One region of the Candidatus Clostridium stratigraminis genome, then DNA from elsewhere that is predicted to be linked to it. Evidence: riboswitches for the same ligand, from Rfam matches in the RefSeq annotation. Region 1 holds a riboswitch; each other region holds the start of a gene.

Region 1 (11,018 bases):
AAAACTGGAAGGAAAAACTAGGTAAAAGGGCAAATGGAAATGAGGTTATTACAATACCTAGGCCGGGCCATGGAGACTTAGTTGGATATCTTAAATATAATACCGGAGATATAAGAGATGTAATAGAAAGAACTTCTGCAAGGGAAACCGCAATGAGAACGGCTGTTGGGGCCCTTTGTAAGGATATGCTTAGACAATTAAATATTATTGTAAGAAGTAAAGTAAACAGTATAGGAAATATTTATGATGTAAGTACCTACTTGTTTGATAATAAGAACTATGAAAAAATAGAAGAAAGCGAAGTAAGATGTTATAATAAAGAAATAGAGGAAAGAATAAAGAAAGAAATTGATATTTGTAAAACAGCAGGAGAAACTATTGGAGGAAGTATTTTTCTATCAATAAAAGGCGTACCTATAGGAATTGGAAGCTATACCCAATGGGATAATAAGCTTGATGGAATTTTAAGCAGAGCAATAATGTCGCTGCAGGGTATTAAAGCCTTAGAGTTTGGAAATGGACTTAATCTTTCATTAAAAGGCTCAAATTTCAATGATGAACTTTTTTATGAAAATGGAAGCATTAAGAGGAAATCCAATAATGCTGGTGGAATTGAAGCTGGTGTTTCTAATGGGGAGGATATAGAAATAAAAGCATATATGAAGCCAATTCCAACAGTTAGAAAGGATATAAATACAATAGATTTAAAACATAAGAAAAACATGAAAAGTAGATATGAGAGATCTGATGTCTGTGCAGTAGTGCCTGCATCGATAATTTTAGAAAATATATGTGCTTTTGAAATATTAAAGGAGCTCTTAAGTAAATTTCCAAGTGAGGATTTTAATATATTAAAAAGAAATATTGAAAATTATAATATAGAAATTAATAAGAGATAATGGAGGCGATTACATGGCAAAAGATAAGTTGGTAATATTAGATGGTCACAGCTTGATGAATAGAGCTTTTTATGCCCTACCTCCTCTGACGAATACTGAAGGTCTGCATACAAATGCACTATATGGATTTTTAAATATGCTGTTTAAGATTAAAGAGGAAATTAAACCTGATTATATAGTTTGTACCTTTGATAGGAAATCACCTACTTTTAGACATGAGGAGTATAAGGATTATAAAGCAGGAAGAAAAATTATGCCGGGGGAGCTTGCTGAGCAATTTCCTACTTTAAAAGAGCTTCTTAAACTTCTTGCTATAGATATTTTTGAAATAGATGGCTTCGAAGCAGATGATCTTATAGGAACCTTAGCTAGTTTTGCAGAAAAGAAGGACATAGAGGTCTTTGTAATAACTGGAGATAGAGATGCATTGCAGCTAGCCTCTGAGGATATTAAAGTTGTAATAACTAAAAAGGGAATGACAGAAAAAGAAGTATATGATAAAAATAGGATGATAGAAGAACTTGGTGTTACACCTGCACAATTTATAGATGTAAAAGGGCTTATGGGTGATAGCTCAGATAACATACCTGGCGTACCAGGTATTGGTGAAAAAACTGCTTTTAAATTAATACAGCAATTTGGAAGTGTAGAAAATGTACTGCAAAATATTGATAAGGTTTCTGGTAATAAAATAAAGCAGAATCTAATAGATTTTAGTGAACAAGCAATTTTTAGTAAAAAGCTGGCAACAATTATTACTAATGTACCTATAGACGTTGATTTAGATTCCATTAAATCAAAAGATAATTTAGATATAAATGGTCTGAGGCAAATGTTTTTTAAGCTTCAATTCAAAACTCTATTAGATAAATTGCCCCTTGAAGCTAATAATTCACATAAAAGTAATGAAACTATAAAAAGAGAAATTAAGTATGAGGTTATTGATAGTGTAAATGACTTGGAATCTCTAGTTAAAAATGCTCAAGACAATTTATATATGAATTTTGAAGCAGAGAATCTAAATATTTATTCAAAGAGCAATATTAACAGAATCTTCCTTAATTTAAATCATAGAAACTATGTTCTAGATATAAATTCACTTTTTTCTAAAGATAAAACCCTTACTGTGAAGCTGCTTAAGAAAATTTTCGAGAATGAAAATATATTTAAATTCGGCCATGATAATAAGATAGCCTTTATGCTTCTAAGTAAATTAGGAATTAAAATAAAGGGTGTAGAATTTGACACTAAAATTGCAGCCTATCTAATTGACTCCTCAAGAGGCGACTATGAATTAAAAACTTTACTACAGGAATATTTGCAAAGAGATATTCAAGGAGATGAATTTGAAAGCTTAGTAGAAGAAACTGAATGTCTTGAAGAACTTGTCATTTTGCTTAAAGAAAAGATCAAGGAATACAATATGGAAGAGCTATTATATAAGCTGGAGCAGCCCTTATCTGAGGCTTTAGCTGATATGGAAGCAGAAGGCTTCATGGTTGATGGTGAAAAGCTTAATGACCTAGGAATAAGATTTAAAAATGAAATAGAACTCGTTCAAAAGGAAATATATGTACTAGCTGATGAGGAATTTAATATTTCTTCTCCAAAACAGCTTGGTAAAATATTATTTGAAAAATTAGACCTGCCTATAGTCAAAAAGACTAAAACAGGTTATTCTACCAATGCGGAAGTTCTTGAAGAGCTGTACGATAAGCATCCTATAATTGAAAAAATTGTTATGTACAGGCAGCTTACTAAATTGCATTCTACTTATGTAGAAGGCTTAAAGGCAGTTATTGATAGTGATGGAAAAATTCACAGCAGCTTTAATCAGACTGTAACTACTACAGGAAGGTTATCCAGCACTGAACCAAACCTTCAGAACATTCCTATAAAATATGAAATGGGAAGAGAAATAAGAAAAGTGTTTGTTCCAAACAATGAAAACTGTGTAATACTTTCTGCAGACTATTCCCAAGTAGAGTTAAGAGTACTTGCACATATTGCAGAGGATGAAAATTTGATTAACGCCTTTATTAACCATAAGGATATTCATACTAAAACTGCTTCTGAGGTATTTAAGGTTCCTCTAGATGAAGTAACTCCTCTTATGAGAAGTAGAGCAAAGGCTGTTAACTTTGGAATAGTATATGGTATTGGTGATTTTAGTCTAGCTAAAGATTTAAAAATATCAAAAAAAGAAGCAAAATCTTATATTGATACTTATTTTGAAAGATATCCAAGTGTTAAAAAGTATATGACTAATATAGTTCATAGTGCTGAGGTTAATTCTTATGTAACCACAATTCTAAACAGAAGAAGGTATATAAGAGAGGTTAATGCATCCAATAAAATAGTTAAAGCATTAGGTGACAGGCTTGCAATGAATACACCAATTCAAGGAAGTGCAGCAGATATAATAAAACTTGCTATGATTAATGTAGCAAAGAAATTAAAAAACTTAAAATTAAAAAGCACCTTAATTTTACAAGTCCATGATGAGCTTATTCTTAACGTATATAAAGATGAATTAAAAGAAGTAGAAGCCTTAGTTAAGACAGAAATGGAAAATGTTGCTGATCTAAAAGTTCCACTTGAAGTAGATATAAATGTCGGTAAGGATTGGTATGATGCCAAATAAATTTAATTAGGTGAAGTTATGATAAAAGTAGGATTAACCGGCGGCATAGGAAGCGGTAAAAGCACAGTGTCTAATTTTCTAAAAGAAAAAGGGATACCCATTATTGATGCGGATATTATATCAAGAGACATATTAATACTTTACCCTGAAGTTATCAGTAATATTAGGAAGGAATTTGGCTCTGAATTTTTTGATGCTAAAGGCCTTCTTAAAAGAAGAGAACTGGGTAACTTCGTTTTTAATAATCCTGAAGGAAAATTAAAATTAGAAGCATTAACTATACCTTATATTATTAAAGAGATATATTTAAAAATTGAAAAGTACAAGATTGAAGGTTTTAAAATGTGCATTGTTGATGCTCCCACACTAATTGAAACAGGTCTATATAAGGCTATGGATTTAAATATTTTAGTTTGGGTAGACGTAAATACGCAAATAGAGAGAACTCTTAAGCGTGACAATTTAAATTTAGGTGATGTAAAAAACAGAATAAATGCCCAAATACCACTAGAGGATAAAAAAAAGTATGTTAACTTTATAATTGATAATAGAAGCAGTATTGAGGCTACGAAGAATCAAATAGATAAGGTTTTGAAAGAAATATATTGTTCAGAGGTAAAATATGAAACATAGAGGTCTGTTTACTGTATTTGTTATAATACTGCTTGTAATTCTAATTGTTGAGTTTAGCAATATTGCAAAAACTCTATTTCCTCTAAATTATGTAGATTCTATTAATAATTATTCAAGAAAATACAATTTAGATCCTTATCTAATTTCTGCAGTTATAAAAACTGAAAGTAACTATAAACCAAGAGCCCTTTCTTCTAAAAGTGCCTATGGTTTAATGCAAATAACTCCGGATACAGCTGAGTGGGCAGCAAAAGAAATGAAGCTTAATAATTATAAAAATGAAAAGCTCTTTGATCCAGATTATAATATTAATATGGGCTGTTGGTATTTGGATAACTTAAAAAAAGAATTTAATGGGAATATGGATTTAGTTTTGGCAGCCTATAATGGTGGAAGAGGAAATGTTGAAAAGTGGTTAGCTGATTCGGAACATTCAAGCGACGGCGTGAATTTACATTATATACCCTTTAAAGAGACTGACAAATATATTAAGAGGGTAAAGGTAAATTATAATATTTATAAATTTTTATATAAAAATAAATTTACAAATGATGTTACAAAATAAGTGTAGGTGGAAAGAAAATTATTAGATAAATTACTTTCCGCCTTTTTACATAGTATTCAATTAATATATTATTAAATGAGGAATAGCAAGAAATCATCACAAAGTAATTTCTTGTATTTGAATAGTTGAAATTATTATTGACGAATTAGCAAAGGAGGTAGTATAATAACTGATGTAATCTAACTAAAGATTACTAATATGCAGGAGTGGCGGAATTGGCAGACGCGCACGTTTGAGGGGCGTGTGGGAGACCGTACGGGTTCAAGTCCCGTCTTCTGCACCAAGTAAAATAATAATGGCAGCTATATGATTAATTTTTAAATTAGTCATATGGCTGCCATTTAATTTATATTAATAAGTAATAACTCATATGTATGCCAATATTTTATTTTTAAAAAAGGATTTTACTTCATTGTGTAGAATTAATTTATTGATGCGAGGTGAATTTATGTTTGATGTAGATTTTTATATAGAAGATATATCTGTTTCTAGTATAGAAAAAGAGGATATTATATTAGTACAGCATTGGATAAATAATCAATATATAAATAGTGAGAACGAAAAACCTCTAATGTTTAAAGACTTTTATGAAAGATTTTTAGAATATTATGTTAGTGAAAATGAATTTTTCTTAAAAATTAAAGCTCAAGATAATTTGATTGGTGTAATTAAAGGCAGAATTGAAATAAAAAATATTAATGAAGTTTGGCTGTGGTATTATTTATTAGACAAAGACTTTCGAGATAAAGGCATTGGCAGCAAAATTATTAAGGCTATGATTAAATATTTTAATATAGAGCTAGGTATATTTGATTTTTTTGCCGGGGTTTGTGAGAAAGATATAGATATTTTTAATTTTTGGAAGAAAAATGATTTTAAAAAGCTAAGAGTTTCAAAGGATTTTTTCAACATATCAGGAGAAGATATGGATATGATAATTTTAAAATATCATGGTTAAAGCTGTTAATTTAATAACAAACATTGACATAGCAGCAGTAATAGTAATATAATGATTAAGAGCTGAATCCTATTTTTACAAAAAATGGGTACGGAGGAACCAATATATGCAGGGGTTAATCTGATTTCTATAATATATAGAAAACTAGGTATTATCCAGTTAGGAATGACATGAATGTATGTTATAAGTCTTATCAGTAGGGAACCTTCACCCGAACCCGTCAGCTAACTCCGGAAGCAAACAGAAGGGGGGAAACAAATGAAGTACTCTATAGCCAAACCGCTATTATTTGCGGCAGCTTTAGTGGCGTTTGGTATTTCTGCCAGGTTTAACGGATATATCGTTAAGGCAGACGCAGCTATCAAAGATCAGCCAAGCGTGGTTGTTCGATCAGCAAGCTTAAATACGGACAAGGTAATTAAAGTCCCACAAAAAACTGAACAAAAAACCAGTTCCACAAAAAGCAAAACCTTAAGCAGAGGCGGCGGCAGTGGAATAACTGGCGGTGCTCCAGCTTCAGCAGGAAACAGCAGTGTAGTTTCTTATGCATATAAGTTTTTAGGGAAACCATATGTATGGGGAGCATCAGGACCTAACGCGTTTGATTGTTCAGGCTTTACAGCTTATGTCTATAGAGCATTTGGTGTTGGACTCGGTCACTACACTGGAACCCAGTTTGGTAGTGGTCAATCAGTAAGCAAAGGTAATTTAGCACCAGGAGATCTAGTGTTTTTTAACACATATGGTTCAGTTTCACATGTAGGAATATATGTTGGCGGCGGTAATTTTATACACGCAGCAAATTCTCGAACCGGTGTTACAGTTAGCAGTCTTTCTGAAGGCTACTATGCATCTAGATATGCAGGTGCAAGAAGAGTTAATTAATTTTTTCTTCTCGGCAAATTTTGCCGAGTTTTTTTTATCATAAAAATCCACTTTTAAAAATAGTATTATATAGGGTTTTAATTTGAAACTTTAAAAGTGGAGGTAAACCATGAAATACACAAGATATGATTTAAGAAGAAAGAAATCTGAAAACACAATAATTATTTTGGTTATGTTATCAGTTTTGCTAACGGCTTTTTTGCTTGGAACTTTTATTTCAAATCTTTTTATGAAAAAGGCATCAGTGGCCAATATAGCCCCTCCAGCAAGCAGTGATGTAGGTGCAGTTAATAAAACGGAAACTAAATCAAGTAAATTTATAGTTATTCAAGGCGGGAAATTTGCTAAAGCTGAAAATATTGAAAAAGAAAAAAAGCTTTTTATAGATTATGGAACTCCATTTACCATACAGGACCAAGATGGTACAAGAGTTTTATTAGGTATATATAATGAAAGTGAAAGTTTAAAAGTAATTAATAATCTCAAAACTAAGAATATAGATAATTCAAAAATTACCTTTGAATTAAAATCAGATAATTTATGCAGCGAAGAAATAGCTGCAATTGTGAATGCAGAGCTGGAGATTATTAATAAACTTTCTGATAAAGGCATAAAATCTATCCAAACTGATGATTTAAAAAATTGGACTAATAGTCTAGAAAAAGTGGATTCCAAGGATGTAAATAAAGTAATTCTTGAGGACTATAAAACACACATTAATGCTCTTCCAAAGGACTTAAATAATGAAAATACTGTAAATATTGAAATATATATTTATAACTTATTAAAAAAGCTTACAAGCAAATAGTTAAAATCAGAATTTAGAACATGAAATTTAGCGAAAATATATAAAATATGTGTATTGAGTATAAAGTAATATACACAGATAAAATATTTTATATATTCTAGCTTTTTTTATGTTTTTTTATTTTTTGACAATACATTATTTATTTCTTAACAAATTATAAATAATGTACTAAATACTTGTTTACACTTTTATTAAATGATAAACTATAAAAGATAAATAAAGGCAGGGGATTATTAATGAGGGGTTCAGAAAAAAGTAAAAGTTTTTTATTTTTTATTATAATTTTAGGTGCCATATGTGGAAGTTTAATTGGAGACTTACTTGGAAGCAACATTAAGTATCTATCTCTTCTAAAAAATGCTTATAATATTGGCACAAAGAATCCTTTAGTACTTGACTTAAAAATATTAAGTATTTCCTTTGGCATAAATTTCAATATAAGCTTAATGACTATAATTGGTATTATATTGGCAATAATACTATATAGAAAAATTTAGCTAAGGATGTGATTTTATGTCTATAATACTTGCATCTGCTTCCGAAAGAAGAAAGGAACTATTAAAAAGAATAATTCCTGATTTCAAGGTAATAGCAAGCGATTTTAATGAAGATTCCGTTACCTTTAATGGTGATTGTATAAAATATGTAGAAAATTTATCCTTAGGAAAAGCACAAGATGTTGCCAGTAAAACCGATGCGGCTAATATAATTATAGGTTGTGATACAATTGTATACCACAATAAGAAGGTTCTTGGAAAGCCTAAAAATGAAGAAGAGGCTTATAAAATGCTAACTTCACTAAGTGGAAACAGTCATTATGTTTATTCTGGTATTTCCATAATAAACACTAAAACAAACAATATAGTGCAGGATTGTGTTTGTACAGAGGTTTACTTTTCAAAGCTTTCCGAATCTCAAATACAGGGCTATATTAAGAGCGGCGAACCAATGGATAAAGCTGGATCATATGGTATTCAAGGTTATGGAGGTATTTTTGTTGAAAAAATTAATGGTTGCTATTATAATGTTGTAGGGTTACCTATAAATAAATTATATTCTTTATTAGGGGATATGGGGGTAAATCTGTAAAGGAGTTAATTAAATGGAAAGACCACTTAGAATTATGGATTTACCTAATACAGAAAGGCCTAGAGAAAAATTATTCAAGTATGGTGTAGAGGCTCTAAGTAATAACGAACTTCTAGCCATTATATTAAGAACTGGAACCTCAAATGAAAATATTCTAGAATTAAGCTCTAGGATTATAAAAGAGTCAGGAGGATTAAATGGACTCTTAACTTCAAGTTACGAAGATTATTTACAATTAAAAGGCATAGGCTCTGCTAAGGCCTCACAGCTAATAGCACTTGCTGAAATCTCGAAAAGGTTTAAGTCATTTAAATCAGGTGAAGAGTATAAGATCAGTGAGCCTAAAGATGCTGCTATGCTTCTTATGGAAAGTATGAGAAATTTAAAACAGGAATGTTTAAAGGTTGTTCTGCTTAACACAAAGAACATTGTGATAAGTATTAGAGATGTTTCAATTGGAAGTCTTAATTCCTCAATTGTACATCCAAGAGAAGTTTTTAATGAGGCAGTGAAGAAAAGCTGCGCATCTATAATTGTTAGTCATAACCATCCTTCTGGTGATCCAACACCAAGCAGCGAAGACATAAATTTAACTCATAGGTTAAGTGAATGTGGAAAGCTGTTAGGAATCGAAATGTTGGATCATATTATAATAGGTAATGGCATTTATATAAGCTTAAAGGAAAAAGGTATTTTGTAGATTGAAAGGAGAACATTAAATGGGATTTTTTGGAATATCAAAAGATATGGGTATAGATTTAGGTACAGCCAATACTCTAATTTACGTAAAGGGAAAAGGAATATTATTAAGGGAACCATCTGTTGTGGCAATAAATTGTGATACAAAAAAGGTGCTAGCAGTTGGTCTTGAAGCAAAACAGATGATTGGAAGAACTCCAGGAAATATTGTTGCTATAAGACCCCTTAAAGATGGTGTTATAGCAGACTTTGATATAACTCAAACTATGCTTAAAAAATTTATTGAAAAAGCTAGTCCAAAGAGTGCTTTTACTAGTCCGAGAATAGTAGTATGTTTCCCATCTGGAGTTACTGAGGTTGAAAAAAGAGCAATAGATGAAGCAACGAAGTCAGCAGGAGCTAGAGATGTTCTTTTACTAGAAGAGCCAATGGCAGCTGCAATTGGAGCAGGACTTCCAGTTGATGAGCCAACAGGAAGTATGATTGTTGATATTGGCGGAGGAACTACTGAGGTGGCTGTTATATCTCTAGGAGGAATTGTTACAAGTAAGTCTTTAAGAGTAGCTGGAGATGAACTAGATCAAGCAATAATTAGCTACATAAAGAGGGAATATAATTTAGCTGTTGGTGAGAGAACAGCTGAAGCTGTTAAGATGGAAATAGGCTCAGCCTTCCCATCAGAAAATGAAGGTTCAATGCAGATAAAAGGTAGAGACTTAATTAGCGGACTTCCTAAAATACTTGAAATAACAGAGGTAGAAGTAAGAGAAGCTTTAAAAGAACCAGTTGAGTCAATAATTGATGCAATTAAAACAACATTAGAGAAAACCCCTCCAGAACTTGCTGCAGATATTATGGATAAGGGAATTATGCTTGCAGGTGGCGGAGCTTTACTAAAAGGATTAGATAAATTAATCAACCACGAAACCCATATGCCTGTACACATTGCTGAATCTCCTCTTGATAGTGTAGCTTTAGGGGCGGGGAAAGCATTAGACAATATTGATAAGGTAAGTAAAAGATAAATATGTCATTCTTTAGGAACAAACTGGCAGTAACAATTGTTGTACTGTCAGTTACCTTTTTAATTTTAATTAGTTATAGTGTCAAGAGGGATAAGGTTTCAGTTGTTGAAAATGGTGTTGGTACAGTATTTAATAAAATGCAGTATGGAGTTAGCAAAACTGGCAGCGTAATTAAGGACTCTTTAACTTTTGTTTTTAATTTTACAAAGGTTAAACAGGAAAATGAAGCATTAAAACAAGAAAATGATAAATTACAAAACCAATTAGTAGAATATAATTCTGCTATTAAGGATAATCAAACACTAAGAGAAGACCTGAATTTTAAAAATCAGAGATCTGAATATAATTATATTGGCTGTAATGTTATAGGCAATAGTGGTGGTAATTATTTAGACGGATTTATAATTGACAAGGGTCAGAAGGATAATATTAAAAAGGGTATGGTAGTTATTACTGCAGCAGGATTGGTTGGGCAAGTGACTTCTACAGCAAGTAATTGGTCAATAATACAATCAATTTCAAATGAAAACATAGCAGTAAGCGGTATGGTGGAATCTGCTAATGAGATAAATGGTATAGTAAAAGGTTACAAGGATGATAGCAACAATTTACTGGCAAAGTTATACTATCTTCCTTTAGATTCAGCAATTAAGAAGGGTGATGTAATACTCACTTCAGGTTTTGGAAACTTATATCCAAAGGGAATTAGAATCGGAGAGGTAACTGATATTGAAGTAGATCAAGGGAAGATAATGAAAAATGCTATTATCAAGCCTTATGTTGACTTTAATAAATTACAGCAAGTACTAGTTG
Region 2 (11,018 bases), on a different contig from region 1:
AAGTATTAATACTGAGGTTCTTGTATATGAAGATAATACGATGAATAAGAATCACAGCGAAAATAGAACTATAACCTCACCCTTTGGTGAAATTGTTAATACAATTAAGTAATTCAAAATTAAAAGCAGGATAATTCTCCTGCTTCTTTTACTGTTCTTGAAGTTATATTATAATAAGTAGTATGAAAGATAAATGGTTAAATATGTATTTATAATATGAGGTAGCTGCATGAATAATTCAATTGAACTATATAATAAAGCTGTAAGATTTTACAACGAAGGGTATATTGATAAAGCACTTGAATATTGTGAAAAAAGTATATCAAGTAATTTAAAAAATACAGCTGCTATAAATCTTAAAGGATTGCTGTATTATTTTAAGGGCGACCTAGATTCCGCTGAGGCCCTATGGAAGATGAACTTTCAGGTAAACAGAGACTTGGTATCAAAAAAATATTTAGAGGATATTAGAAATGATAGAGATAAGCTCCTTATTTATAAGGAAGCTTTAGCAACTATAAATGAATTAAGGCTTAAAGAAGCAGTAAATTTGCTAAAGAAATGCAAAGAGAGTGATTTTAATTGTATTAATGTAAAAAATTCTTTAACTATTTGTTATATAAAGCAAGGGGATTATAATGCTGCAGTTAAATTCATTGAGGAAGTACTTAAAATTGACAGGAAAAATGATATTGCGATAAAAAATAAAAAAGAACTTATAAGTTTAGGTATAGTGAAGAAAAAATTAAAATTTAAGTATATTGCTATACCAATTGCATGTATAATCATAGGTTTGGCTTTAGGTTTTGTAGTCAAAAATATAAACAAGGCAATAGCAGCCAAAAACAACATAAGTGAACAAGCTAAAATATCTGCAGGTAAAAACAATACAAATGAACCTGCCAAAGCTCCTACAGTTAGTAGTACTAATGCTGCAAATGATACAATAGCAGCAAATGAAAATACTAAAACTGTAAATGAAAATATATTTAAAAGTGAAGAGTTTAAAAGTGCTGTAACTAATCAAGACTATGAAAAACTGTACAGCATGGCAAATGAGTGGAAGGACAAAGAATTAAATATAAATGATAAGACCTTGCTTCAAAAAGGTATAGAACTACTACAAAGCAGCGGTATAGAATATTTTTATGGTAAAGGCAGACAAGCATTAACGTCAAAGGATTACAAAACTTCCGAAAAATATTTTACTATGGCTTGTGATTATGGGAAAGAATATTATCTATATCAGGATATACTATATATGTTAGGCTTCAGCTTTAAAAATGATAATCAAATTGATAAGTGCATAAAATATTATGAAGAATATGATAGTAAGTTTTCTAATGGCACCTATGAGCAAACAGTTTTGTATGATATGAGTTTAATTTATAAATCTGTAGATGTAAAATTAGCTAAAAATTATGCTTCAAGACTTACTAAGCAGTATCCTAAGTCTATTTATAATAATAGTGTAATAAATAATATTTTAGCTAAATAACGTTACAATGCTACACTTGATATATTAATTATAATAATATATAATATTAATATAATAAAATACCATCTAGGGGTATGTAAAGAGGTTAGAGTCTAAATGGACTTTTACGAGTAATTTGCGAGCGGAAGCGAGTAATCTTAAATTACTCAGTGTGACCACTAAAAGGAGGAAATAAAATGATTAAAGAAATAATGGATAATAATTTTGAAGATGAAGTAATGAAAGGCAATGAAGCTGTAGTTGTTGATTTTTGGGCTCCTTGGTGCGGACCTTGCAAAATGCTTGGACCAGTTTTAGAAGAACTAGAAAAGGACTATAACGGAAAAGTAAAGTTTGTAAAGGTTAATGTTGATAATAATCCAGTAGTATCACAAAAGTATAGGGTATCAAGTATACCAACAGTCATGGTGTTTAAGAATGGGTCTACTGTAGATACAATGGTTGGTTTTAGACCAAAGATAGCTGTTAAGGATTTAATTGAAAAGCATATTTAAGTTAAAGCTGCTTTAAGGCTGATAGGGGTGAAGGGTGTGTCGCAAAGATATGATATAGCAATTGTGGGCAGTGGACCAGCTGGGTTATCTGCTGCTGTGAATGCTAAAATAAGAAATAAAAATATCATTGTTTTTGGAAGCAAGGATTTAAGTGCAAAGCTAACAATTGCTCCAAAGATTAATAACTACTTAGGGCTTCCTAATATAAGCGGCAGGGAATTAAAACATGAATTTGAAAAACACATTAAAGCTATGAACATCCATATAACTTATGAAAGAATCAATTCTATTTACGCAATGGGAGACTATTTTGCTTTAATGGTTAATGAGAAACTTTACGAAGCAAAAACAGTAATATTGGCAACTGGAGTTGAATACACAAAAGCCTTAAAGGGAGAAGAAAAATTTTTGGGCAAAGGTGTAGGCTATTGCGCTACCTGTGATGCACCCCTATATAAGGGTAAAATAGTAACTATCATAGGCTATAATAAAGATGCTGAAGAAGATGCTAATTATGTTAGTGAACTTGCTGCAAAAACCTATTATGTTCCAATGTATAAGAATGTGGGAAATCTAAAGGATATTATAGAAATTGTAGTTGATAGACCTATAGAAATAGCAGGAGATGATTTGGCTCACAGCTTATTACTTAAAAATAAGATTATAAAAACTGATGGTATCTTTATCTTAAAGGACAGTGTTCCGCCTGGGCAATTGGTTCCAGGTCTTACTATTGAAGAAGGTCATATAAAAGTAAATAGAAGCATGTTAACAAACATTGAAGGCTTATATGCAGCTGGTGATTGTATTGGAAAACCTTATCAATATATTAAGGCTGCAGGGGAAGGACAGGTTGCGGCATTAAACGCAGTTTCATACCTTGATAGTAAATAAATTTCACATAAAAGAACTCCTCAAAATTATTTGAGGAGTTCTTTTATGCCTATTTAATTTTTAAAAATTATTGATTAACTACGAAAAAAACATGGTTTCCTATAGGTTTTACATTAGCTTTTTCTATGTTCTTCATCCAATATGAAGTTGCAATTTTAGGATTATAGAAGAAAACTGCTTTATTTGTAGGATCTTTACCACTTAAAGCTTCTAATACTGCATCATAACTTGCTTTATCTGGTATGACATCTATTCGACCATTAACTAAACAAGAAAAGGCGTTTTTTTGCTTTATTACACCTTCAATAGATTTTGGAAAGCCTGGGCTTTGCAATCTGTTTAGTATAACAGAGGCAACAGCAACCTTTCCTTCATAGGGCTCAGACCTGCTTTCAGCATAAACTATTTGAGCCATTAAATAAACGTCGCTTTCTGTTACATAAATAGACTTTTGGTTATAGTTTAAAACTTGTATTGCGTCTATCTGCTCCTTGTATAAATCACAATCTAATTCACTAGCTGCTTTTACATTGGACAATGGTATAAATAAAAAGAAACATAAAAATAAAAATACTAAAGTGTATTTTTTCATTACAATCCTCCTTTTGCCTACGGGGTTAGCTGACGGGTTCGGTAAAGGCATAACCTACGAAATAACGATTCACCCCAAAAAAGTGGTTTCCCCGTGTTTTAAAATAAAAATAAAACTTAGGCTAATGATATTATTCCTCTATTTTTAAAAAAAATACAATATTTAAATAAAAAAATGACATACCATAAAAGGTATGCCAATATTGGTAATTTTAAGACTGTAATAAGTTTTTAAAATCAGTGTATGCTTTTAAAAAGTCACTATAATCCTTTATTACATTATTATATTTAGAAGTTGGTGATGCATATAATTCAGTAATTCTACTGCTGGTTAAATTGGCTTGGGAAAGTTTTTCATTATTTATAGAGTATAAAAGGCTTTCCATATAATTGTTGTATTCGTCTATACTTGTATTAAATGCCTTGTAACAGGTTATGGCCTTAGAAGGCACAGTTATATTTGAGAACTCCTGAGAAAGTTTGTCTAAGTTTGTTTTGTTATTATTAATATCAGAAATAACTGAATCAAAGTTTGAATTATTGGCCCTTGCAGCTATTATCTTATCTGAAAAATCAATTTTAATAGGTAAAAACTTTGCTATTATACCTTCCATGCTATCAACAAAGTCTAAATTCTGTTTTTGAATAATTTCATTATCTCTTTTAAGCCTTACTAGTTCGTTAACGTAGCTAGAGGTATTAACCACTAGAGTGCTTAGCTTATTATTAACTAAAGGTTTTATAGCTTTTAGCTTTATAAGGGAGTAGTATTTATTACAATCATCTTTGTATTTATTTAAATCGGCTCCTGCCTTATCTAAGTCATTTCCGTTAGGATTACTTAAAATTAAGTTAATCTGCTTGAAAATAAGTATATTTTTATCTATACCATTAAGTAGGTTATCATGATCTGCTTTATATTTCTCAACTGGAATAATTCCTTGAAGGCTATCCTTAATTTTCGACAAATTATCTATTTTTGCAGGTAGGTCTTTTCTAATTTTATCAGGATCAATAGTTTGTCCAACAATAAATGCTTCCGTGCTTGTGTTTTCTTGATTTATCTGATCCACGTAAGACTTAACAGCTTTTTCGTAAGTATTTAGGGACTTTCCAATTGAAAGATAATATGTGCCATAAAAGACCATGGATACTATTAATGCAAAGGCTAAAACTGACAAAATAATAATTAAATTTTTGTTTTTCTTTCGCTTCAATTTTGTGACCTCCTCTATGTTCCTAAGTAATGGCTTATAAATTATTTATACTATATTATTCTAGCATTCATATTAAAATTCCTTCTATGTTTAATTTTATTATAAATATATTTAATTTTATAATTCTGCGTATACTACTACAGCGTTTATTAGTGTATAATTGTATATATATATTGAAAAGAACAGGAGGGCGAAATCACTTGACAGAATTTTTTAAGATTATTTTTAACAGTATAAAGACAATAAGTCCATTTAACATTTTGGATATTATAGTGGTTTCCTATATATTTTATAAGGCTTATATGTTGATTAAAGAGACAAGGGCCGTCCAGCTACTAAAAGGAATTCTGCTAATTTTACTTTTACTTCCTATTAGTTCTTTTCTGCAGCTAAATATGCTTAACTGGATTTTAAGCAAAACCATAACTATAGGTGTACTTTCTATGATAATTATTTTTCAGCCTGAAATTAGAAGAGGTTTAGAGCACCTAGGAAGAAGTGCCTTTAATGATAGACATATATTAGAAGATGAAGAAATAATGGAGAAGGTAGTAGGCGAAGTAGTTGACGCTGTTGAGAATTTATCTAAATCTAAGACAGGGGCTCTTATTATAATTGAAAATCGTACTGGACTTGGTGATGTTATAGCAACGGGTACTAAACTTGATGCCATAGTTTCTTCAGCACTTTTAGAAAACATATTTGTTGTAAATACACCACTCCATGATGGAGCTACAATAATACGAAATGATAAGATTATCGCCTCTGGCTGTTTTCTTCCATTAACTAATAATGATGAGATTAGTAAAGCCCTTGGAACAAGACATAGAGCTGGACTAGGGATATCGGAGAATTCGGATGCGCTAACCATAATTGTATCTGAAGAAACTGGAAACATATCACTTGCGGTAAATGGTAAATTAACAAGAAATTATACAAAGGATAGGCTTAAAGATATTCTTGTAAGAATATTAAAAAGCAGGCAAAAAAAGAAATTAACCTTGAGAGAGAGGGTGAGGTTATGGAGCAAAAAAATACTTGGTTAATTAAAATATGCTGTATTATAGCGGCTTTTGCCCTTTGGCTTTACGTGACTAATGTTGAAAACAATAACAACTCTCAACCAATTTCTGTACCTGTAACTTTAGTAGGACAAGAAAACGTAACCTCACAAAAGCTTCAAATTCTTCCACCTTCTCAGCCCTATACTGTAACGTTGCACGTGAGAGGATCTCTATCAGATATAGCAATAGGCAAGGAACAATTTAAGGTAGTAGCAGATTTAAGTGAATTTCAATTTTCAAAGGGTACAAAAAATATACCTGTAAGGATTGAAAGGCAGCCGACTAACGTGTCAGTTTTAAATAGTGAAAGCTTATATGTAACTGTAAGCTTTGATACACTAGTAGAAAAAACATTACCTGTAAAGATAAATATTAATGGGAAGGTTAAAGATGGATACTATGCCCCTCAAAACTACTATATTAATCCAACTGATGTAGTTGTAAGCGGTGCTGCAAAGTATGTAGAACAAGTTAATAGTGTAGAAACAACTGTTGATTTAAAGTCTGCAGAAAAGGACTTAGGTTTTAAGCTTCCGCTTAAAGCTTTAGATGCCTCTGGGAAGGAAGTTAAAAATGTTGATATTAATCCTTCATATGTTGATGTTTCTATAGCCGTAAAAAAGATAAAGACTGTGAACATAAACGTAAAGACGAAGGGCAGCGTAAGTGGTGATTTAGCATTAAAATCTCTGCAGCTAGTACCTGATAAGATAGATATTGCCGGAGGAGATAATATTAATGATATTACTTCACTTGATACTGAGCCAATAGATTTAAGCACACTTACTCCAAATAAAACAGTAGTACTTAAGATTATTGTTCCAGATGGTGTGATTTTAACAAATAGTGATGGTACAGTAAAGGTAAAAGCCATAATGGATAAAATAATTCAAAAGAATTTTTCCTTAGATATAGGAATTAAAAATCTTAATGACTCTTATACTGCAGCTTTAAATAATCAAAGTGTTTCCTTAATTATCTCGGGACCTGAAAGTAAGGTAAATGCCCTTACTAATGCAGATTTTAATTGTTATATTGATTTAAATTCAATTGTAACTGAAGGGGAACACACTGTACCAGTTAGTCTAACAATTCCTGATGGAATTACAAAAATATCACAAAATCCGCAAAGTATAATTGCAAGTGTAAAGAAAAAGGCTTCACAAACTACAACTGGAAGTGGAGGACAATAATAGATGCCCATAAGAGTAAACAATATAATACTTGACATAGAGGAAGATAAAAATATATTAGAAGAAAAAGTTTTGAAAAAGCTGAGACTCACAAAGTCTCAGCTTAAATCAATTAAGGTCTTAAGAGAAAGTATTGATGCAAGAAAAAAGGATGATGTGAAATTTAATTACACATTAGAAGTTACTACAGAAAATGAGAAAGCACTTCTTGCAAAACTTAAAGATAAGGATTTAAAGCTTGAGACTATAAAATATACGGATGAAGTAATTTTTGGCACAAGAAAAATGAGAAACAGGCCAATAGTAGTTGGTATGGGACCGGCAGGTATATTTGCCGGCCTTTTATTAGCTAGAAAGGGATATAAGCCAATTATTATAGAAAGAGGACAAAAGGTAGAAGAAAGAACTATAAGCGTAAATAAGTTTTGGAGTACAGGTAAGCTTAATAAAGAAACCAATGTTCAATTTGGGGAAGGTGGAGCCGGTACCTTTTCAGACGGGAAATTAACAACAAGAATAAAGGATAATCGATGTGATTATGTACTAGAAGCCTTTGTTAAAGCTGGGGCACCCGAGGAAATACTTTACTTAAGCAAGCCCCATGTTGGGACAGATATTTTAAAGACCGTAGTAAGGAATATTAGAGAAGAGATTATAGAGCTTGGTGGGGAAGTAAGATTTAACAGTAAATTAGAGGATATAATCACTAAAAATGGCTATATTTGTGAAGCTATAGTTAATGGTGAAGGAATTCCCTGTGAAAACTTAGTACTGGCAATAGGACATAGCTCTAGGGATACCTATGAGATGCTGCAAAAGAATAATTTAAAGCTAACACCTAAACCTTTTGCTATTGGAGTTAGAATTGAACATCTTCAAAGCCTAATTGATGAAGCCCAATATGGCAGGTTTGCAGGGCATGAAAGATTAAAGGCTGCAGATTATAGACTTAGCTATTCCTCTAATAAATTAAATAGATCAATTTACAGCTTCTGTATGTGTCCTGGAGGAGAAGTAGTGGCAGCTGCTTCTGAGGAAAACAGATTAGTCACTAATGGTATGAGTTTTTATAGAAGAGATAAGGCAAATGCAAATTCAGCATTGGTAGTAAATGTAACACCTGAGGATTTTAAATCAGAAAGTCCTTTAAGCGGTATGGCATTTCAAAGGCATTACGAAGAATTAGCTTATAAATTAGGTGGAGGAAATTATACAGCTCCTATTCAATTAGTAGGTGACTTTTTAAAGGATAGACCCAGCAGTACAATAGGAAAAGTCCTTCCTAGCTATAAACCTGGTTGTGAGTTTCGGGAATTAAAAAACTGTCTCCCTGGATTTGTTACTGATGCTTTAAAGGAAGGATTAATAAATTTTGATAAAAAAATTAGAGGCTATGCTTCTGAAGATGCAGTTATGACTGGGATTGAAACAAGAACCTCTGCACCAGTTAGAATAGAAAGGAATGAAAACTTGCAGGTAAATAGAGCTTTAGGCCTATACCCAGCTGGAGAAGGTGCAGGTTATGCCGGTGGAATCATATCTGCTGCTGTAGATGGACTAAAGACAGCTGAGTCAATTATGAAGGAATGGGCACCTATAGAATAATTTTTTGAAGGCTTGAATTTCATTTATAATCTGATAAAATGGAATTATGGGGAAAATATTTATATTCTGAAAATAACGAACTTTTCAATGGGGGAAATTTATGAATAAAGAGGGGCTTATTCTTGTTATTAATCCAGGGTCTACTTCCACAAAAATAGCTTTATATTCAAAGGACACCAATCTATTAAATTCAAACTTAATTCATCCTCTAGAGGAAATTAAAAAGTTTGATAGAATTTATGACCAAAAAGAGATGAGGGTAAATATTATATTAGATTGGTTAAAGGAAAATAAAGTGGATTTTACCAAGCTTAATGCAGTAGTAGGCAGAGGCGGACTTTTAAAATCTATGCCTGGTGGAACCTACAATGTTACAGAGGAAATGTTAAAGGATTTAAAGATGGGCATACAAGGAGAACATGCCTCTAACTTAGGAGGTATAATTGCCTATGAGATAGCTAATATGGCAAAGGTTCCAGCCTTTATAGTGGATCCGGTAGCAGTAGATGAATTTGAAGAGGTTGCTAGAATTTCTGGCCACCCTTGTTTACCTCGAAGATCCCTTGTTCATGCTCTTAATATAAAAGCAGTAACAAGAAGGGTGTGTAATAAATTAGGGAAAAGCTTTGATAACAGTTCTTTTGTAGTTGTTCATTTAGGCGGTGGAATATCAATAGCACCAATAAAAAATGGAAGAATAATCGATGTGAATAATGCAAATGAAGATGGTCCTTTTTCGCCTGAAAGAGCTGGAGGCTTACCAGTAGGTGAAGTAGCCAAATTAGCATTTAGCGGTAAATACACTTACAAGGAACTGAAAAAGAAAATAGTAAGTGAAGCTGGTTTTATAGCTTATTTAGGGACAAATGACGGTAGAGAAGTAAATAGAAGAATAGATGAAGGAGACAAGAAGGCAGAACTTATTTTAAAAGCTCTTGCCTATCAAATTTCAAAGGAAATAGGTGCCTATGCAACAGCTCTATATGGGGAAATAGATGCAGTGATTATTACCGGAGGACTGGCTAACAATAAAAGATTAATGGACTTAATAGAAGAAATGGTAAGCTTTATAGCACCTGTAGAATACGTTCCTGGAGAGGATGAAATGACAGCTCTTTATGAAGGAGCCTTAAGAGTTTTAATGGGTCAGGAAAAAGCTAAAATATACGAAGACGAAGTTTATATAGATAGACAGCTTTAACTTAAGTTATCAGAATATTAAAAAACGAGGGAAAATTATCTACTTTCAAACTTGAATAAATTAATATATTTATATTTTTATAATTTTATTTAAAGATAGGGGGAAGAACAAATGAGTAATTGTTTCGCAGAAATACTAGATAAAGTAAAAAATAACAGCCGTAAAACTATTGCTGTAGCAGCAGCGCAAGATGAGCCTGTTTTAGAAGCAATAAGAGATGCGAAAAACTTAGGACTTATTAATGCTATATTAGTAGGAGATAAAAATAAAATAATTGAAATTGCAAAATCTATAGATTTAGATGTAAACGATTTAGAAATTATTCATGAGCCAGATAATAACAAAGCAGCTCTTAAGGCTGTAGAATTAGTTTCCACGGGAAAAGCTCAAATGGTAATGAAAGGACTTCTTGACACTGCAACTATTCTAAGAGCTGTATTAAATAAAGAAATTGGTCTTAGGACTGGAAGATTAATGTCACATGTAGCAGTATTCGAAATACCAGGCTATGATAGGCTTATATTTATAACTGATGCAGCACTTAATATGTATCCAGATCTAAAAGCAAAAATAGATATATTAAATAATGCAGTAACTGTAGCAAAGGCTGCAGGAGTAGAAATTCCAAAAGTTGCACCAATATGTGCAGTTGAGGTTGTTAATCCTGATATGGCAGCCACTATTGATGCTTCTATACTTTCTAAAATGAATGAAAGAGGACAAATAAAGGGCTGCATAGTGGACGGGCCTTTAGCGGTAGACAACGCCTTGTCAGAAGAGGCTGCAAAACATAAGAAAATTGTAAGTAAAGTTGCTGGAAAAGCGGATATCTTATTACTTCCTAATATTGAGGCTGGTAATGTAATGTATAAGACTTTAACTTACACTACAAGTTCTAAAAGCGGTGGAATAATTGTAGGTGCTGCTGCACCTGTAGTATTAACATCAAGAGCAGACAGCCCAGAATCAAAGTTAAATGCAATTGCTCTTGCTGCATTAGTTTCAGAAATATAGGGGGATAAATATGTCTTTCAAATTACTTATAATTAATCCAGGTTCAACCTCAACAAAAATTGGTGTATATGAGGATGAAACACCATTATTAATCGAAACCTTAAGACATTCTACTGAAGAAATTGGAAAGTATAATAGTATATATGAACAGCTAGAATTTAGAAAAGCTATTATATTAGACATACTAAGAGAAAAATCCTTCGATGTATCTTCTTTAGATGCGGTAATCGGGCGAGGAGGGCTATTA
Region 3 (11,018 bases), on a different contig from region 1:
GATTTGTTGTTGGAATAAAAAGACTTCAAAATAATCCTTATAAATATGAAACTATATTAATGAATCCTATAAAAGTAGCTAATCACATAAAAAATTTCCCTAAAACTTGGATTACTAAGGAAAATAATTTTGTTACAGATGCTGCAGTAGATTATATAAGCCCGCTAATTCAAGGAACTCCAGAGCTTCCAACTGAAAATGGCTTGCCTAAGTATGCAATATTAAAGAGATAGTTTAAAATAACTAAAGCTAGCTGCAATATATAAAATCTATTATATATTATAGCTAGCTTTTCTTAATTATTCTTCAAAACTGTCTTCATTTAATAAATGTTTTAATGCCGGCTTTACTTCTTCCCATTGAAAGCCCTTCCTTATAAGGAAATCAGCCAGTTTTTTATAAAGTTTTCTGCTATCCTGTTCATTTTTCTGTAGAGTTTTATATTTCTTTTCAGCTAAGGTCATTATTGTATCATTTTGATCCTCAGTATTTAATTCTTGCAATTCATTGTTTATTATTTCTTCAGAAATTCCTTTTTTAATAAGTGTAAACTTTATTTTGTTTTTCCCTTGAGTTTTAATTTTATCTTTTATATACATCTTTGTAAAAGTTGAATCGTTTAAGAAACTATAGTTTTTAAGAAATTCTATAGTTTTCTCTATAGTTTGATCATCATAACCTTTTTCAAAGAGTTTATCAAATAATTCCTTTTCTGATTTATAAGTTCTTTCTATTATCCTAAGTGCACTATTCTTACATTTTATATAATTATCTTCAGCTGCGATTGTATTCAAGGCATCTCTTTCAATTTGCTGCCCATTACTTAATTTATGAGTATATACTAATTCTTTACTGCAGGAGAAGGCATATTCATAATTAATATAAATATTTACTCTATCTTCATTTTTCTTTTGAATTTCAATTTTTGTTATTTTTTCTATCATGATAACTCCTAAAATATATTATATTTCAGATTTTAAAATATGAATTGTAGGGCTGTTAAAAACCTTATTAGCTACTTTGTATAAATCAATACTTTTAATTTGCTCTAAATTTTCCATATCCTCGAGAAATTCATAAATACTCTCATTATCCATACTTTGATGAAGTACATAATTCCCTAAATCAGTACAGTCTTCCATTGTAGCAGCTACAGCTGTTTTTAGCACCTTTTTCATAAGTATAACTGTATTTTCATTAAAATTTGCTTCTCCAGTTTTTATTTTTTTAATTGAAGCATCAATAGAGTTAATGGCTTCATCAATCTTATCTTCTGAAACTGCTGTGTAAATATATAAGGTTTTAACATTATTTGTAATATCCATCTGAGAATATACATCATAGGCTAAACCTTTTTCTTCTCTTAATTCCCTAAATAAAATTGAATTAGCACTTTCTCCAAATTTATGATTTAAAATTTTAAGAGCAAGCTCCTCTTGTTTACTTAAGCCGTGAAAGGTAAAAACATATACAATGGTACTTTGCTCGATATCTTTCTTTAAGCTAACTACCTTTTTTTCAATATTATTTTCTAAACTAACATTGTCTTCTTTTAGCTCTCTTTTTTGCCAAGAAAAAAAGTAGGTTTTAACAAGGTTATATATCACCTCATGATCATAGGGAGAAACTATAGTAATGAATGCATTATTAGGACAGTAGTATTTATTATAATAATCTACAATTTGCTCCTTTTTAAACCTTTTTACTGTTTTTTCTTCACCTAAGGTATCATATCTTAAAGGACTATTAGTAAATGCAACTTCATTAGCCCTTTTAAAGCTAAAATCTTCAATATCATCTTTACTTGTTCTGATTTCTGCAAGTATAACTCCTCTTTCTCTTTCTATTTCTTTTTCAGGAAAGATAGAATATTGTATCATATCAGACAATATATTTATTGAGGGTTCTAATTCTTCTGCAAGGGCCGTAATACTATATACCGTACAAGAATAGTCAGTGTAGGCATTGTACTCTCCACCCCTATGTTCTAAATAATCATTTAGCTCTTCGTTATTAAAATTGTTAGTTCCTTTGAAAAGCATGTGTTCAATAAAATGGGAGATACCTCTATCGTTAGAATTTTCATTTATTGATCCAACCTTTATGCCAATATGTATAGAGGAAAGCTGGCTATCTTTTTTTATAGAAATTAAATGTAGACCATTTTCTAATATGTGAATTTTTGCATCAAAAATGTTTTTATTCATGTAAACTCCTTTAAAAATAATACTTAAGACAAAATCTCATACTTACTAATTATAATACATTTTCCTTAAAAGTGATATATGTTCTAATTTTATTGACTTAAGAATAAATACAAGCTAAAATAGACAAGTACTTTAAATATCTAAGGTACAGGCAGTTCGTAACCATCCTGCCTTAACAAAACTAGGAGGAACAAAAAATATGAAAAGTAAAACTCAAAAAATTGTAATTGCAGCACTTATAGCAGCAATTTACGCCGCATTAACCATGTCTTTAGCCTTTATGAGCTATGGTGAAATCCAATTTAGGGTTGCAGAAGCCCTTACAATTTTACCTTTTTTCTCATCCCTATCAATTCCAGGACTATTTATTGGCTGTGTTATAGCAAATCTTTTAAGTTCAATAGGACCTTTGGATATAGTAGTTGGTTCTTTTGCTACATTAATTGCAGCTATTATTACCTATTACATAGGAAAGAGTAATATGAAATTTAAAAAGTATATTGCTCCACTGCCTGCTGTACTTGTTAATGCAGTGGTTATAGGGCTACTATTAACTTACACAGCAAACATTCCATTTATTTTAGCAGCACTGCAAGTTGGTTTTGGTGAACTTGTATGCACCTACGTGCTTGGATTACCTCTATTACTATTTATAGATAAAAACACAAAAATAAAGCAGTACTTTCAGTAAATTAGTACTTTATTTTAAGTTAAAAATTATTTCAATTTAATATTATGTGTAATATTAACAGCATAAATATTAATATATGTATATTGTATTCTCAAGCAATGTATATGGAGGTATGAATGTCAAGATTTATAAAAATACTTGCCGTATTAATATTAATACTTTTAGTTGAAATATTTTTTATATACAGAGGTTACCTAAAAAACAAGAATAGTAAAATACCAACTATTGAAGAAATCAATCCACACAAATATTCAGCTCAAATTTCAATAAATTATTAATTCTAAGACACTGAATCTGGTTATTTTATGTAACCAGATTTTTGTTTTACTTATTGTTCTATTAAAATAATTACTGTATAATTTTTATTGTGATTTAAATATAAAATACAAAAGGAGTTTTAGTTTTGCTAAATAATACTACTAAATTAAATACAAATAAAATCAACAGAAAAGGCATTTTAAAAGAAAACCTCCAATTACTTGCAAAAGATACTTTATTTTTTGTAACTCTCTTATGCCTTTATTTAAAATCAATACTTTTTATTTTGCTTATAAATAGCGATAAAGCCACATCCTTTAAAGTAGGTTGGGCATTTTATGGAAGTCCCCATCTATTAGTTTATTTATGTTTTATTATTATTTTCTTGTCCTTTTCTTTTTTATTTAAAAATAGAGGCAAGCTTCTGTATTTTATAGTTATAGATCTATTATTTACCTTTCTATTATTATGTGATTTATGGTATTTTAGAGGTTTTAATAGTTTCATAACCCTGCACAATTTAAGTCAAACTGGAAATTTAAACAATTTATCTAGTGATGTATTCTCAATGATGAGGACAATAGACTTGGTTTTTGTAATTGACTTTATAATTTTAATTCCGTTAACTATATTTTACAAAAGCCAATATAAGAATCAAAAGAGATTACCTATATTTTTTTTATTGAGCCTATTGATATCTATAGGATATATATGGTTTGACCATTACAAAATAGATATAGTTGAAAAAGGACAAAAGACCATACTTTTTAGGACTTGCTGGACACCTACTCAAACAATAGCTAATTTATCTCCTCTAGGTTATCATATTTATGATGCCTATAACTATTATGAAGATAATAAGACTTTTAAGCTTTCGGGTACTGAGAAAAATCAAATAGAAACTTGGTTCATGAATAATAAGGAATCCCTTCCAGACAATGAATATAAGGGAATGTTTAAAGGTAAAAATTTAATTCTAATTCAGGTTGAATCCTTAGAGAATTTCGTTATAGGGCAAAAAATTAACAATCAAGAAATAACTCCTAATATAAATAAATTATTAAAAAACAGTTTTTATTTTGATAACTATTATGAACAAGTATACAACGGAACAACCTCAGATGCAGAGTTAATGACCAATACATCAGTTTATCCTGTAAGACGCGGTAGTACTTTCTTCCGTTACCCTAATAATAGTTACAATTCTCTGCCTAAGCTAATGCAAGGTATTGGTTATTCAACTATAGCACTACATCCTGATAAAGGTTCCTATTGGAATTGGATGCCTGCTCTTACTTCCATTGGTTTTCAAAAGGCAGTGGATGAAACCTCTTATAAACTAGATGAAACAATTGGACTTGGTTTAAGTGATGGTTCTTTTCTTCGTCAGGCAGAACCAATAATCGCAAAGCAAAAACAGCCCTTTTACAGTTTTATGATAACATTATCAAGTCATGGACCTTTTGATATTCCAGCACAATATAGAGAATTAAAACTAGACAGTAAGCTCGATGAAACAAAATTAGGCGGTTACTTTCAAAGTATTCATTATACTGATAAACACATTGGAATTTTTCTAGACAAGCTTCAAAAGGATGGTGTCTTAGATAATTCAGTAGTAGTGGTATATGGTGACCATACTGGAATACACAAATATTACGATGATGAGGTTTCAAAAATTCAGCCTCAAGAAAGCTGGTGGCAGAATAATAATATGAGAGTACCTCTTATTATATACACTAAAGGTATGGAATGTAAGAAATTCAGTAATATTGGCGGACAAGTTGACCTTCTTCCTAGCCTCGCTTATTTAATGGGTGCCGATACCAAATCTCTTGAAAGAACGGCTATAGGTAAGAATTTATTTAATACCAATAAGAGTTTTGCAGTTCTGTCAAATGGAGAATATATAGGTAACAGTTCTAGTGAAAAAGAAAAAACCTCAGAAATTGAAGGTATAACTATTTCTGATACAATAATAAGAAGTAATTATTTTAAAGATAACGCAAAATAACTTAAAGGGATGAGTTAAAAGTTTTTAACTCATCCCTTTTTTTTCATATCACATATATAATATTTCTGCAAAGCTATAAAAATCAATGATAAATAGAAACTTCTTTTAATTAAGCTTTTTCAGAATTTGGTTTTCTATTAAATATTATAACTAAAATTGTTATAAATAAAAGGCTTAATATTCCACTAACTACAAAGGCTGAGGAAGCTCCAAGCTTATCTGCAGCTGTGCCTGAAAACAAATTACCTATAGGAGTTGAACCTGCAAAAACTAAGGCATATACGCTCATCACCCTTCCCCTGTATTCATCTTTAGCATTTATTTGGAGTGTAGAATTTGCTGTTGTGGAAAAGTAAATATTAAATACACCAGTTATAGCTAAAGAAAATGCAGCTATGTACTCCAGTTTACTTAATCCAGTGAGCATCAACATTATTGATACTATAATTGAGCTTAGCAGCAAAGTTGAATGTTTAGGACCCTTCCTACTTTTTAAAGATACTGTAACAGCACCAATAAGTGAACCTATTCCCAATGATGCCATTAAAAATCCATAGGTTCCTTCAGACTGATGAAGAACATTTTTTGTAAATACAGGAAGCAGTACATTATAATTAAAAGCAAAAACTCCCAATACAAATACAATTAAAACTGTTTTCATTAGCTTTGGAGTCTTATAAATGTATAATAACCCATCTTTAATTTCCTTTAATATTTTACTTTCCGAATTTGTTTTTCTTACATAAGGGGTTGGTTTTATTTTAATAAGTCCATAAATAACCGCTATGAAACTAAGGCCATTTAACAAGAAACACCATCCAGCACCTAGTAGAGACATGATCAATGCACCAATTGATGGTCCAAGAATCCTTGCTAAGTTAAAAACAGCAGAATTTAATGCAATTGCATTCATTAAATCTTCCTTTCCAACTACCTCAACTACAAAGGTTTGTCTTGTTGGTGTATCCAGTGTATTTGTAAATCCCAAAATAAGAGCTATTATAAGTATGTATGAATATTTTACTGTATGTGTAAATACTAAAATTGAAAGAGTTAAAGCAAGGAGCATAGAAATGCTTTGAGTTATTAATAATATCTTCTTCTTTGGAAATCTATCTACAACTACTCCTGCAAAAAGAGAAAATATGGTTATAGGCAGGAATTGAATAGTTCCAACAAGTCCAAGCAAAAATGGTGAACCTGTAATGGTAAAAACCAGCCAAGATTGACCTATACTCTGCATCCAGGTACCTATTAAGGAGATACATTGTCCAAACCAATAATATCTAAAGTTTTTATGGGTTAATGCATGGAAATTATTATTACCTAGTCTTTTAAATTTCGTCATTAAATTCATTCATATGCCATCCCCTCTTAAATTAATCCTTATTTTATAATATAATATATTAATTTTTGTCGCAACTTTATGTATATTTAAAATTGTTTTAAAAGTTTAATTTTATAATATATAGTTTAAATTAAAATAAGCCTTAATATACTTAGGAATTAAACACATACCATCATTTGCCCCCATTTCCACATATATTGCATAGAAATATAAGATTTCTTTTGTTACAATAATCACATACAAAACGCCGAATCTCCAAAAGGAGTACGGGGGATTTATCCTGGGGTGAATCTCATTTAATGAGTAGGGTACCTCTTACCCGAACCCGTCAACTAACCTCGGAGGCAAAAGGAGGCAATTATGCTAAAATCTAAAATAACAAAAAGTTTACTTTTTGCTCTATCAATCTCATTTCTATCTGGTAATTTGGTACATGCTGCCAGCTATAAAGTTGTATCTGGTGATTCTCTATATAAAATAGGAAATTTATTTAATACTAATAGTTCAGTGCTTATGCAGACTAATAAATTAGGTTCTTCTATGATTTATCCTGGACAAGTATTAAATGTACCTGCTGTGCAGTATACTGTAAAAAGCGGAGATACCTTATATTTAATAGCGAAAAAATTTGGTGTTTCTCTAACTGCTTTAAGAACTGCAAATAACTATTGGATTGATGCTATATATCCAAATCAGACTTTAATAATTCCGGGTACAAGCTCTTCACAAAGTTCATCTCCTTCAACTTCTGTAAGTCAGGCATCTGCAGGTGTAATTCCTTACACCGAAGCAGACTTAGATTTATTAGCTAGACTTATAAACGCTGAAGCTCAAGGTGAGCCATATGAAGCTAAGGTTGCTGTTGGTGCTGTTGTAATTAACAGAGTAAAAAGTGCTGATTGGCCAAATACTATTAAAGATGTAATCTATCAACAAATAAATGGTTACTATCAATTTACACCAGTTTTAAATGGATGGATTAATAATCCTGCTACAGCTGATAGTAGACAGGCTGCCTTAGATGCATTAAAAGGTACAGATCCTACTCATGGTGCACAGTTCTATTTTGATGATAGTACTACAAATACTTGGCTTTGGTCAAAGACTGTAGCATTAAGAGTTGATAAAATGGTTTTTTCATATTAATCTGACTATATTAGGAACTTCACAGTTAAAAATTTATATAAAAATAGCTACAATATATAAAATATGATGCATGAGCTCATCGCTTCGAAAGAAGTTCTAAGCTCTCAATAGCCACAAAACCAAGTGTTGAACTAAATTCATTTCATTCAGACATACAACACGAAGGCTTTGTGGCTATTCTTTCACTCAAATAAACGAATAGCCTAAGGCTTTGGAGTTTTTTTTAAACTTGGCACTGGGCATCTTAAAAGCACTCGCTGCCACTCATAAGTTGCCCGTTAAAAGCCATTTAGGCTTTTAACCTCATTCCACATATTTTATATATTTTTGCTAAATTCAATATAAGAAATCTGCGATGAATACTTATATTAATAAAAAAATTTTAGGAGTGATAATTGTTGAAATGGACTCATAAAACATCAATAGCTTTATTGTTTTTAACTGCAGTTACAATTCCTTCTTATAAAACAGGTGCTGTTACTGCCACTTCTATTTCTAGAAGTCAAGCAGAACAAAGAGCACTGAATATGATAAACCTCACATGGACTTATGACAAAAGTAAAAATAATTCTATAGGTTCTACCTATTCTTCTATGGTAACTCAGCCAGATCAGTTAAATGGAATTGCCGCAGATGAAGCAAGAGGAATTCCCTATAATTGGGGTGGTCATGATAGCTTAGATTCAAGTTCATACGGTGCTTCTTGGACAAATTTCTTAGATGCGGTTAATAAGGGAGCCAATACAGGTAATGTAAATACAACTGCAGGTTACGGTTTAATTCCAGGTACTTCAGGCATAGATTGTTCAGGTTTTGTTCAATCAGTTTTTAATATTGCAGGTGATAAACTTTCTACCTATTCCTTATTTGATAACTATTTTACAAAAATTTCTTTGAGTCAATTAAAGCATATGGATATTCTTGATAGACCAGGTGATCACGTATTGATTTTTGATAGATGGGGTACCCTAAATGGTATTAGTGGAGCATATACCTATGAGGCAACTTGGGATCAAGTGTTTGGAGGTATTCAAGGCACTAAAAGGTATTTTGTTACAATGGATGATATTAATAATGGTTATATTCCCGGAAGATATATAAATATTGTTGATGATTCCATTACTACATCTAGTTCCTTAGGTAAAATAGTCAATGTAAATTATGCGGCGAATTTCAGAACTAGTCCTTCTACATCCGGAAGTTTAGCAGGAACCATTCCAAAGGATGCAATTGTGAAAATTTTGAACTTTTCTAATGGCTGGTATCAAATAACCTATAATGGTCAGACAGGATTTATATATGGTAATTTAATTAATTCAAATTTAACCGGCAGATACGTTGCCATTAATAATGCTTACTTACTTAATATTAGGGCATCTGCTTCCGCTAGTAGTTCAATTTACGGAACCTTAGCACAAAATCAATTTGCAGAATTTTTGAACGCATCACAAGATGGTAATTGGATAAACATAAAATTAAATGGAATTCAAGGTTATGTTTACAGCGATTATGTAAAGTACGTAAATTAATTTAATAAAATCAACTAAAAAGTAAGAAGAGGAAAGTATGAGGAACATATTACCACTCTTCTTACTTTTTTATTTGAATATTTTATTTTCTAAAGTAAATAATAACTTTGTATTTTATAATAGTAAGGAGTTGATAAAATTAAAACCTTAAAATGTATCTTAATTTTTTCTTTTTCATTATATATTTTATCCTTCTTTCCTACATTAATCGAGGCTGAAACCCAGATAAAATCTAATGAATATAAGCCGAAATACAATATTCTAATTGATTTAGTAGATACAAAATTATATTTAATTGACACTCAAAAAAATTTAATTGTAAGCTCTTATACTATAGCTGGTGGAAAACCATCTACTCCATCTCCAATCGGTACATGGACTATTGTAAGCAAAGGAAAATGGAGTGCCGGTTTTGGTACTAGATGGATGGGACTTAATGTACCTTGGGGCAGATATGGCATACACGGCACTAATAAGCCTTTATCTATAGGCGGCTCAGTGTCACTTGGCTGCATAAGAATGCTTAATAAAGATGTAGAAAATTTATATGAAAGAGTTGGCTATGGAACCCCTGTAGTCATATATGGTGGTCCATATGACATGTTCATAAATAAATTTAGATATCTAGAGCCTGGTGATACTGGCGCCGACGTATATGAAGTCCAGAGAAGGCTTAAAGATAAAGGCTATTACTTAGGTGCATTAGACGGAAAATATGGGGAAGCTATGAAAGAAAAGGTTATTAAATTTAGAAAAGATAATAACTTAAGCACAAGTCATACAGTAGATTATGATTTTTATACAGCCATTGGCATTCTGCCCTTTGAATAAAAAAGTAGCATTCTAAATACCTTAACATATATGTAATAGTAGAATAATTTTTAGGTGATACACTGTGGCAATTTCAGAGGCATTTTTTAAAAACTTGTGCAACTTAAGAAGTACAGATTTTGATTTAAAATTTTTGTTTCTTGGAGAAGGTATTAGCAGAAAGGTTTATGCACTTGATAAAGATTATGTAATTAAGGTTGCAAAAGGAAATGAAGGGATATATCAGAACAAAGTAGAGCTTTACGTTTTCACTCATGTGAATCTAAAACTTAAAAAATATTTATCACCTATAGCTTGCTTTAAACCAAATATTTTGATTATGGAAAGAGCTGTGCCGTTAACTAATACTCTCAAGGATAAATATATTAATGTTTTTAATTTCTCTAAAGATAAAGCTTTCTTTAATGATTTATGTTTTCTAGCTGATAAACATTACCTGTTTTATGAAGATCTGATTTCCGTTAGCTCTTGGGGAATGTTGAAGGATAATAATGTATTAATTGATTATGGCTGTACTAGTCCCTTTGGGGATATGTTTTATGACCTTAAGTTTATCATGAATAGTTTTAAAAACAATTGAGATTGTATATAAGCATACAATCTCATTTATTTTTAATATCTAACTCTTGTATTACAAACTTATCAAAATCAATTTCTTCCATAAAATTATGATAAGTAAAGGTAGTTTTGTTCCTTTTGTTATATTCTTCCAAATTAGTGGGCAGCCAGTATGGTTTTTGAATATCGAATTTTTCACATAATTCAATGATGCACTCCTTTAATTTTTCTTGGTAATCCCCTTCTATATTTGAAGTTGCTACAGCATCCTTAATTATCTTATTATTTTTTATAATCTTGCCCCAAATCTTAATCAAAATATCTACTCCTCATCATAAAACTCTAGGTAACTATGTTTTTGTCCATCTTTTTTATAGCCGAGTATAGCATTTAAATTCACATTTTCTGCAGCTCTGAAGATTGATTTTTCCACATC

The links. Region 1 has a riboswitch for cyclic di-AMP ahead of ACJDUG_RS10885 (C40 family peptidase). Riboswitches for the same ligand answer to the same signal wherever they lie in the genome.
Region 2: it holds a riboswitch for cyclic di-AMP, as region 1 does, so the genes downstream of both, ACJDUG_RS11335 (cell wall hydrolase) here and ACJDUG_RS10885 (C40 family peptidase) in region 1, are expected to answer to the same signal.
Region 3: it holds a riboswitch for cyclic di-AMP, as region 1 does, so the genes downstream of both, ACJDUG_RS12560 (LysM peptidoglycan-binding domain-containing protein) here and ACJDUG_RS10885 (C40 family peptidase) in region 1, are expected to answer to the same signal.

What each region holds. Positions count from the first base shown of each region.
Region 1 is NZ_JBJHZZ010000006.1:138,299-149,316, reverse strand. It holds gene aroC (chorismate synthase) at 1-899, shown strand, start outside; gene polA (DNA polymerase I) at 913-3,543, shown strand; gene coaE (dephospho-CoA kinase) at 3,562-4,176, shown strand; gene ACJDUG_RS10900 (lytic transglycosylase domain-containing protein) at 4,166-4,741, shown strand; tRNA gene ACJDUG_RS10895 (tRNA-Leu) at 4,942-5,024, shown strand; gene ACJDUG_RS10890 (GNAT family N-acetyltransferase) at 5,190-5,699, shown strand; cyclic di-AMP (ydaO/yuaA leader) riboswitch at 5,750-5,953, shown strand; gene ACJDUG_RS10885 (C40 family peptidase) at 5,958-6,584, shown strand; gene ACJDUG_RS10880 (hypothetical protein) at 6,694-7,392, shown strand; gene ACJDUG_RS10875 (DUF4321 domain-containing protein) at 7,629-7,889, shown strand; gene ACJDUG_RS10870 (Maf-like protein) at 7,906-8,481, shown strand; gene radC (RadC family protein) at 8,495-9,181, shown strand; gene ACJDUG_RS10860 (rod shape-determining protein) at 9,201-10,205, shown strand; gene mreC (rod shape-determining protein MreC) at 10,208-11,018, shown strand, end outside.
Region 2 is NZ_JBJHZZ010000007.1:72,481-83,498, reverse strand. It holds gene ACJDUG_RS11355 (DUF4652 domain-containing protein) at 1-112, shown strand, start outside; gene ACJDUG_RS11350 (tetratricopeptide repeat protein) at 230-1,498, shown strand; gene trxA (thioredoxin) at 1,675-1,992, shown strand; gene ACJDUG_RS11340 (NAD(P)/FAD-dependent oxidoreductase) at 2,029-2,886, shown strand; gene ACJDUG_RS11335 (cell wall hydrolase) at 2,954-3,478, opposite strand; cyclic di-AMP (ydaO/yuaA leader) riboswitch at 3,479-3,611, opposite strand; gene ACJDUG_RS11330 (hypothetical protein) at 3,690-4,694, opposite strand; gene cdaA (diadenylate cyclase CdaA) at 4,895-5,740, shown strand; gene ACJDUG_RS11320 (CdaR family protein) at 5,716-6,951, shown strand; gene ACJDUG_RS11315 (NAD(P)/FAD-dependent oxidoreductase) at 6,955-8,556, shown strand; gene buk (butyrate kinase) at 8,657-9,757, shown strand; gene ptb (phosphate butyryltransferase) at 9,869-10,771, shown strand; gene buk (butyrate kinase) at 10,782-11,018, shown strand, end outside.
Region 3 is NZ_JBJHZZ010000009.1:53,594-64,611, reverse strand. It holds gene ACJDUG_RS12595 (6-phosphofructokinase) at 1-233, shown strand, start outside; gene recX (recombination regulator RecX) at 300-944, opposite strand; gene ACJDUG_RS12585 (M16 family metallopeptidase) at 963-2,207, opposite strand; gene ACJDUG_RS12580 (QueT transporter family protein) at 2,407-2,898, shown strand; gene ACJDUG_RS12575 (hypothetical protein) at 3,015-3,176, shown strand; gene ACJDUG_RS12570 (LTA synthase family protein) at 3,302-5,170, shown strand; gene ACJDUG_RS12565 (MFS transporter) at 5,280-6,527, opposite strand; cyclic di-AMP (ydaO/yuaA leader) riboswitch at 6,754-6,879, shown strand; gene ACJDUG_RS12560 (LysM peptidoglycan-binding domain-containing protein) at 6,879-7,664, shown strand; gene ACJDUG_RS12555 (SH3 domain-containing protein) at 8,060-9,193, shown strand; gene ACJDUG_RS12550 (L,D-transpeptidase family protein) at 9,332-10,024, shown strand; gene ACJDUG_RS12545 (hypothetical protein) at 10,089-10,604, shown strand; gene ACJDUG_RS12540 (hypothetical protein) at 10,627-10,899, opposite strand; gene ACJDUG_RS12535 (tRNA 2-thiocytidine biosynthesis TtcA family protein) at 10,905-11,018, opposite strand, start outside.